DNA from 2 places in the Duganella sp. 3397 genome. Region 2 is predicted to be linked to the other one. Evidence: predicted binding sites of a transcription regulator. Region 2 holds the regulator's gene; the other holds the start of a gene.
The links. Region 2 encodes FliA, which starts transcription of late flagellar genes. Its sites were predicted from a motif close to CTAAAGTTTNNNNNNNNNNNGCCGNTA; they were not measured.
Positions count from the first base shown of each region.

Region 1: the regulator FliA is predicted to act here: its motif matches at 2,869-2,895, upstream of J2X54_RS00240 (heme utilization protein).

Region 1 covers NZ_JAVDVB010000001.1:56,133-60,552, forward strand. The annotation lists gene J2X54_RS00240 (heme utilization protein) at 1-2,704, opposite strand, end outside; gene J2X54_RS00245 (hypothetical protein) at 3,435-3,845, opposite strand; gene J2X54_RS00250 (CusA/CzcA family heavy metal efflux RND transporter) at 3,915-4,420, opposite strand, start outside.
Region 2 covers NZ_JAVDVB010000006.1:104,133-108,552, reverse strand. The annotation lists gene flhF (flagellar biosynthesis protein FlhF) at 1-333, shown strand, start outside; gene J2X54_RS20335 (antiactivator of flagellar biosynthesis FleN protein) at 326-1,150, shown strand; gene J2X54_RS20330 (RNA polymerase sigma factor FliA) at 1,168-1,899, shown strand; gene J2X54_RS20325 (flagellar motor protein) at 1,881-2,627, shown strand; gene motD (flagellar motor protein MotD) at 2,629-3,405, shown strand; gene J2X54_RS20315 (flagellar protein FlgN) at 3,498-3,962, opposite strand; gene flgM (flagellar biosynthesis anti-sigma factor FlgM) at 3,971-4,288, opposite strand; gene flgA (flagellar basal body P-ring formation chaperone FlgA) at 4,395-4,420, opposite strand, start outside.

The DNA of each region.
Region 1 (4,420 bases), on a different contig from region 2:
TGGTCGACAGTGCCGCCACTTGCGCGGTGGTCAGGCCGGCGATCTGGTTCGACGACAGCGCGACGATCTGGTCGGAGGTCAAACCATTGGCGATGTTGGCGGTCGAGATGGCCGACAGCGACGCGGTGGTCAGCGCCTGCACCTGGGCGGTGGTGATCGCTGCCACTTGCGTCGAGGTCAGGCCGGCAAACGCGGCGGTTTTCAGCGCGGCCATGTCAGCCGTTTCCAGCGCGACGATGGCGTCGGTGGTCAGGGCAGCGACTTGCGCGGTGGTCAGCGCGTTGGCGGCGGTGGTGGAGAGCGCCACGATCTGATCGGTGGTCAGGGCACGCACCTGGTTGGTGGTCAGCGCGGCCAGGCTGGCGGTTTTCAGCGCAGCGAAGTCAGACGTTTCGAGCGCGGCAATCGCGGCGGTGGACAGGCCGGCCACTTGCTGGCTGGTCAGTACGCCAGCCTGGGTGGTGGTCAGCGCGACGATCTGGTCGGTGGTCAGCGCGGCAGCACCGGCGGTGGTCAGCGCGACGATCTGGCCGGTGGACAGTGCTACCAGCTGGGTGGTGGTCAGGGCGGCCACTTGCGCCGTTTTCAGGGCGGCGATACCGGCGGTGGTAATACCGGCCAGGTCGGCCACTTCGATGGCGACCAGGTTGCTGGTCGACAGCGCGCCAACTTGCGCGGTGGTCAGGCCGGCGATCTGGTTCGACGACAGCGCGACGATCTGGTCGGAGGTCAAACCGTTGGCGATGTTGGCGGTCGAGATGGCCGACAGCGATGCGGTCGACAGGGCTTGCACCTGGCCGGTGGTCAGGGCAGCGACTTGCGACGAAGTCAGGCCGGCAAACGCGGCGGTTTTCAGCGCAGCCAGGTCGGCCGTTTCCATGGCGACGATGGCGTCGGTGGTCAGGGCCGCGACTTGCGCAGTGGTCAGCGCGTTGGCGCCGGCGGTGGTCAGGGCCACCACCTGGTCGGTCGTCAGGGCACGGACCTGGTTGGTGGTCAGCGCGGCCAGGCTGGCGGTTTTCAGCGCCGCGAAGTCAGACGTTTCGAGCGCGGCAATCGCGGCGGTGGACAGGCCGGCCACTTGCTGGCTGGTCAGTACGCCAGCCTGGGTGGTGGTCAGCGCGACGATCTGGTCGGTGGTCAGCGCGGCAGCGCCAGCGGTGGTCAGCGCCACGACCTGGTTGGTGGACAGTGCCGCCAGCTGGTTGGTGGTCAGGGCGGCCACTTGTGCGGTACGCAGGGCAGCGATACCGGCGGTGGTGATGCCAGCCAGGTCGGCCACTTCGATGGCGACCAGGTTGCTGGTCGACAGCGCAGCAACCTGGGCAGAGGTCAGGCCGGCGATCTGGTTCGAGCTCAACGCAACGACCTGGTCGGAGGTCAGGCCGTTGGCGATATTGGCGGTCGAGATGGCAGACAGCGACGCGGTCGACAGGGCTTGCACCTGGCCGGTGGTCAGGGCGGCGACTTGCGTCGAGGTCAGGCCGGCGAACGCGGCGGTTTTCAGCGCAGCCAGGTCGGCCGTTTCCATGGCGACGATGGCGTCGGTGGTCAGGGCAGCGACTTGCGCAGTGGTCAGCGCGTTGGCGCCGGCGGTGGTCAGGGCCACCACCTGATCGGTCGTCAGGGCACGGACCTGGTTGGTGGTCAGCGCGGCCAGGCTGGCGGTTTTCAGGGCGGCGAAATCAGACGTTTCCAGCGCGGCAATCGCGGCGGTGGACAGGCCGGCCACTTGCTGGCTGGTCAGTACGCCAGCCTGGGTGGTGGTCAGCGCGACGATCTGGTCGGTGGTCAGCGCGGCAGCGCCAGCGGTGGTCAGTGCCACGATCTGGCCGGTGGACAGGGCTACCAGCTGGTTGGTGGTCAGTGCGGCGATTTGATTCGATTTCAGAGCGGCGATACCGGCGGTGGTGATGCCGGCCAGGTCGGCTATTTCGATGGCCACCAGGTTGCTGGTCGACAGTGCCGCCACTTGCGCGGTGGTCAGGCCGGCGATCTGGTTCGAGCTCAGCGCGACGATCTGGTCGGAAGTCAGGCCGCTGGCGATGTTGGCGGTGGACAGTGCCGACAGCGATGCGGTGGACAGCGCCTGCACCTGGGTGGTGGTCAGAGCGGCCACTTGCGCGGAAGTCAGCGCGGCGATCGAGGCGGTTTTCAGCGCAGCCAGGTCGGCCGTTTCCAGCGCGACGATGGCGTCGGTGGTGAAGGCGGCCACTTGCTGGCTGGTCAAGGCGTTGGCGGCGGCGGTGGACAGCGCGACGATCTGGTCAGTGGTCAGGGCTTTGACCTGGGCGGTGGTCAACGCGGCGATCGAGGCGGTCTTGAGGGCGACGAAATCAGCGGTTTCCATGGCCACGATGGCCTCGGTACCGAAGGCGGCAACTTGCGCGGTGGTCAGCGCGCCGGCCTGGCTAGTGGTCAGCGCGACGATCTGGTCGGACGACAGCGCGCGCACTTGCGCGGTGGTCAGGCCGTTCAGGGCGCTTGTAGTGAGGGCGGCGAAGTCCTCGGTGGCCATGCGCGAGATGGTAGCGGTGGAGATGGCGGCTATTTGCTGCGAACGCAGCGCCATCACCTGGTTCGTGGTCAACGCCACAATCTGATCCGACGTCAGATCCGTGAAATTGGAAGTGCCCAACGCGGCGATCTGCGTGGTGGTGATGGCCGCAACGTTTTGCGTGCTTAAACCGGTGAAATAGCCCATGTGTAAATCTCCTAAAAGAAGGCGCTGATTCGATGTCTGTCCAAAAGTTAACAACGGCCCTGTCCGTCGTCGTTGGCCTTCGTCAGTGGCAATATGCCGTTTTATTAATATGTATTTATAACCAAGCCGTGAGTACCGCCGCAACAAAGCGCTCGTATCGTTCTTTACGTCAACAAAAATGTTAACTTTAGCAAACGGTGCGAGCTTTTTTTATTGCGCAATATGCAAAAACTATTTCTTATCTAATTCACCACAAGAATTCGGGGTAAAGTGCCCGAAGGGGAAAGCCAGCTGGCAGCATGGATACAGGGCGACCGGCAGGAATCTTCCGCTGAGTAAACTTATTCCCATTAGGAAAAATATCTGATTGCGGGTTGATCCATTGTCGACTCAAAAATATAAGCCTTTGAAAACAATGTATTTTTTTCAAACGATGGGGAGCTGACCAGCTACCCGGAACGTCCGAAGTAACGCAAAGTATAGCTGACTTACTTGCTGAAAAGAATTTATTTGACGCCCTGTCTCGTTGAAGCAACCAACTTTCAGACAATATTTAGCGGGCAATAAAAATGCAAAATCGGCCACCTTGCATTACTTTCACAAAATTAACCTTGATTAATGGCATTAAAACATCGTTTCTACAACAGTATTTCACAATCGTAACTTTGTGAAATCATACTGTGCATCAATGTTGTGACCGGACAATGACTTGTATTAGAGACAGTTGTTTTCAGCGCGCGGACGGCGCTTGAGAGAATGGACGGTGACGCAGGCGCCAGACCAGTACTGTTGCCGTGGCGGCCAGCAGGACCAGCGCCACCACGTTGAGGACGAACACGCCATGGCCGAACCGCGCCACCAGGCCCAGGCTCACGCCCGCCTTGACGCTGAACTGCCAGCTGCCGTCGTAGGGAAAATAACTGCCCACCTGGGGCAGGTAATAGAAGATACCGCCGATCAGACCGCTGATCATGCGCCTGAGCGACAGCACGGCCGCCAGGAAACCGAGCATGGCCACGCCGAACACAACTGCTAGCGCACCGCCGGCCTGCTGCGGACCGAGCAAGCCGAGGCTGACGGCCAGCGCCAGCGCGCTATTCAATAACAGTACCCGCGCCAGCCATTTTTCAAATTCCTGCATCTGGTGATCTCTTCGACTAACCGCGCCCGCTGCGCGCCGCGGAATTGTACCCTGCGGCGCACAGCTCACTCAGGCCGTCCTGCGGCCATGCACCAGCCGATACAACAATGGCAACACCAGCAGGGTCAACGCGGTGGAAGACAAAATGCCGCCGATGACCACCGTGGCCAGCGGGCGCTGCACCTCGGCGCCGGTGCCGGTGGCCAGCGCCATCGGCACGAAACCGAGCGATGCCACCAGCGCCGTCATCAACACCGGCCGCAGCCGGCCCAGCGCACCCGCGCGGATGGCCTGCTCCACCGTCAGGCCGTCTTCACACAGCTTGCGGATGAACGAGATCAGCACCAGGCCGTTGAGCACCGCCACGCCGGACAGCGCGATAAACCCCACCGCCGCCGAAATCGACAGCGGAATGCCGCGCAGCGCCAGCGCGGCGATGCCGCCGGTGAGCGCGAACGGAATGCCGCTAAACACCAGCAAGCCGTCCTTCAGGCTGCCGAACATGGCAAACAGCAGGATCAGCACCAGCGCCAGGGCCAGCGGCACCACCAGTTGCAGGCGCTGCGATGCCGACT
Region 2 (4,420 bases):
CTGAACGCCACGGCCACCCAGGAAACCCTGTCGGAAGTGGTGCGCGCCTACCAGGGCAGCGGCCTGGCCGGCTGCATCATGACCAAGCTCGACGAAGCGGCCGCCATCGGCAACGTGCTCGACGTGGTGATCCGCCAGAAGCTCAACCTGTTTTACGTCTCGAATGGCCAGCGCGTGCCGGAAGACCTGCACCTGGCCGACCCGGCCTACCTGATCGACCGCGCGTTCAAGTTGAAACGCGACGTGGTAAACACCCAGTACCTGGACAATGAACTGCCATTGCTGATGTCGGGCAATCAACATACTGCGATGCGCGAGGTCCACCTTGGCTAATTTCGATTTCGACCAGGCCGAAGGCCTGCGCCGCATGCTGGCGGGGCCCAAGCCCCGCATCGTTACCTTCCTGTCCGCCACCGCGCAAGACGACAAGGGCGCCATGCTGGTCAACCTGGGCGCCTCGCTGGCCCGGGCCGGCAACGACGTGCTGCTGATGGACGCCTGCGCCAGCGCGCGCGGCGTGGCCAGCCGGCTCGGCCTCGACGGCGGCGCCAGCCTGCTCAACGTGGCGCGCCAGGAATGCGCACTGAACCAGGTGCTGCACCAGGCGCCGCAAGGCTTTTCTGTGGCGTCGATGACACGCGGCATGCCGCGCACCGGTCCCGACGAAACCCGGCGCCTGGCCAAGGCCTTCGATGTGCTGGTCAAGCAGACCGGCATGGTGATCGTCGATGGGGAATTCGACGGCGAGTCATTCCCCGTACCGGTGATGGCCAGTTCCGAGATCGTGGTGCAGGTGTCGGCCAACGCCGGTTCGATCAAGGCTGCCTACAGTTTGATCAAGCAATTGAACCAGGAGTTCGGTCGCCGGCCATTCGGAATTCTTGTCACCGGCGCATCAGAGGCCGAAGCGAAGTTGGTTTACGATAATATGGCACAAGCTGCCAGCCGTTACCTGGCCGTCAACCTGGTCTCGATGGGCTCGGTGCCGGCCGATGAATACCTGCAGCGCGCCGCGCGGTTGGGGCGCGCGGTGGTGGATGCGTTTCCGCTGGCCGGTGCATCGGTGGCCTTTCGTCAACTGGCGGGGCGCTTTGCGCTGGCTGGCTCGCCTACTTTCCAGACGGGGAGCGGCAATCACTTTAGCGCTTGAAAGTAAAATAATAGGCTATGTACACGGTCAAAGGGAAAGCGGACAAGAACACCTTGCTGACGCAGCACATGCCGTTGGTCAAGCGTCTTGCCCATCACATGAAGGCAAAATTGCCGCCCAGCGTAGAGGTCGATGATCTGGTCCAGGCCGGCATGATCGGGCTGCTCGACGCCATCAACCGTTACGAAGAAACCCATGGCGCGCAGTTCGAGACCTATGCCGTGCTGCGCATCCGTGGCGCCATGCTCGACGAGCTGCGCACCAGCGACTGGCTGCCGCGCTCGATGCGCCAGAACATGCGCAAGATCGAAGCGGCCATGAGCACGCTGCAGCAAAAGCTCGGCCATCCACCGACCGAGTCGGAAGTGGCCAAGTCGCTCAAGCTGTCGCTGTCCGACTACCAGGACATGCTGTCCGACGGCGGCGGCCACCAGCTGGTGTACTACGAGGATTTTCACGACGACGATGGCAACGACAGCTTCCTCGACCGCTACTGTTCCGATGAAGAATCCGATCCGCTGCGCGCGCTGCTCGACACCGACTTCCGCCAGGCCGTGATCAACGCCATCGACGCCTTGCCCGAGCGCGAGAAGATCCTGATGGGGCTGTATTATGAAGAGGAGCTCAACTTGAAAGAAATCGGCGCCGTCATGGGCGTGTCGGAATCGCGCGTATCGCAACTGCATACGCAAGCCGTGGCGCGCCTGCGGGCCAATCTGAGGGAGAAGGCATGGACTGGGCCAGCATAGCCGGTGTCGTCATTGCGTTGATCGGCATCGCCATCGGCCAGACCATGGAAGGTGGCAAGCTGTCGTCACTGGTGCAGCCGGCCGCGTTTGCCATCGTGGTGGTGGGCACCTTCGGCGCCGTGCTGCTGCAATCGAAGTTGCGCACCTTTGTGCGTGGCATGAAAATGCTGCGCATGGTGTTTGCGCCGCCGCCCGATACCCGCGCCGCCCTGGCGCGCGACATCAGCGCCTGGAACCTGGCCGCGCGCCGCGACGGCCTGCTCTCGCTCGAGCGCCACATGCTGGCGTCGAAAGACAAATTCAATACCAAGGGCTTGCGCCTGATCGTCGACGGCATCAATCCCGACAAGCTGCGCCAGCTGCTCGACACCGAAATCACTGCCTACGAAACCGAGGAGCGCCTGGCCGTGCGGGTGTGGGAGTCCGCTGCCGGCTACGCGCCTACCATCGGCATCCTGGGCGCCGTGCTGGGCCTGATCCACGTGATGGAAAACCTGACCGACCCCACCAAGCTGGGCGCCGGCATTGCGGTCGCGTTCGTCTCGACGATTTACGGCGTGGGCCTGGCCAACCTGTTCTTCTATCCGATTGCCAACAAGCTCAAGGCCATCGTCAACCAGAACGTCCACCAGCAGGAAATTGCCGCCGCCGTGTTTTACGACATTGCCACTGGCGACCACTCGCGCGTGATCGAAGAACGCATCGCTACCCTGATGCGTGAGCACTGATATGCACTACCGGCGCGCCCGCAAGAAATTCGACGAGGAAGTGGAAAACCACGAGCGCTGGCTGATCTCGTATGCCGATTTCATCACCTTGCTGTTCGCGTTTTTTGTCGTGATGTACGCCATCTCGTCGGTCAATATCGGCAAGTACAAGGTGTTTTCCGATGCCCTCGGTGACGCTTTCGGCGGCGCCGGCGCCGCGCCGGTGACCAACACCGAGGTGCCCAATCTGCCGATCCCCAATCCCGCCCTGAAACGCCGCGCCGAGATGCTCAAGCAGGAACGGCAGGAGATGACCAGGCTGGCGCAGGATTTACTGTCCACGCTGGCGCCGCTGGTCAAGGAAGGGAAAGTGCGGGTCACGCAAAACAGCCGCGGTGTGAGCGTGGAAATCAACGCCAGCGTGCTGTTCGACCCGGCCGACGCGCGCCTGACGCCGGAGTCGGTGGAAGCGCTGAGCGCGGTAGGCGTGCTGCTCAAGAACGATACCCACAACGTGCAAGTGGAGGGCCACACCGACGACCTGCCGATCAGCAATGCGCAGTTCCCGTCGAACTGGGAATTGTCGTCAGTGCGCGCCAGCAGCGTGGTGCGCCTGTTCGTGGAAAACGGCGTGGCGCCGACCCGCCTGACGGCAGTGGGCTTCGGCTCGAACGTGCCGGTCGCCTCCAACGACGACCCCATCGGCCGCGCCCGCAACCGCCGGGTGGCGGTAACGATTTTGTCGGGCCTGCCCGATCCGGTCACCGAATTGCCGACCGAGGTGGTGCCGCAGCAGTAACCCGGCAACTGTGACCCTGTACGTGTGCGTTGGCGTTTGGGGTCGGACCCCGTACGGGGTCCGACCCGCTTTGCTGTGCGGGGTAAAAACGATTAGCCGGCGAGGAAGCCGCGGCTGCGTGGAATCGGATTCGACATGCCGGTCGCGCTGTAAGTCTGACCGCCGGCCGTAGGCCGCAGGGCCGCCAACGCGCCCTGGGTGTTATTGATTTGCTTGTTGATCAGCATGCCGTTCACACGGTTGAGCTCTTTGGCTTCGCGCGTGGTCTCGAGCAGGGCGGCCCAGGCCTGGGCGATGCTGGCATCGCCGCTGGCGGCAATCCACGCCTCCATGCCCGCTTCTTCGGCCGGGAAACCGGCCTTGCCCAGGGCGCGATGGCGCTGGGCCGACAGCAAGGTCATTTGCGTGATCAACGCGGTTTTCTTGCTGGTGACTACATCCAGGCCTTCGATCTCCGCCGATACCAGCATCTGTTGCTCCTGCTTCAGCAAGTCCAGCAAGGTGGTCATGATGTGCGCTTCTTCGCGCAGGTTGTCGAGCGGGGTGACCGTGGTCATTGTCTATCCTAACGTTGTCTTGAGTGCAGCAGATCCTTGACCGTATCGAGCAAGCCATCCGCCACTTTTTCCGAGTTGACCTGGAACTGCCCATCGGCAATCGCCAGCTTGATGCGTTCGACTTTCTTGCTGTCGAACACCGCGCCTGCGCCATTGGCGGCACTCGCTGCCATGGCCTGGCCCTGCGGCGACAAGCGTACGCTGTCGGTCGCGGCCGGGGTGGACGACTGCACTGCCGTCTCCGCGCTGCGGGTGGTGGAGGTGGGCGTACTGTTCGCCGCCGGCAAGCCTGGCGGGTTCTTTAAAGTTGTATCGTTGATTTTCACAGCACTTCCTTCACTGGGTGGAGTGTGATACTCCGGGATCTGAGTCTATAACGGCGCGCGCTTGAAAAACTTTAGCGCCGTTGCGACCAAAATCCGTGACGTTTTATCAGAACGCCACTTCCACCAGTCCGC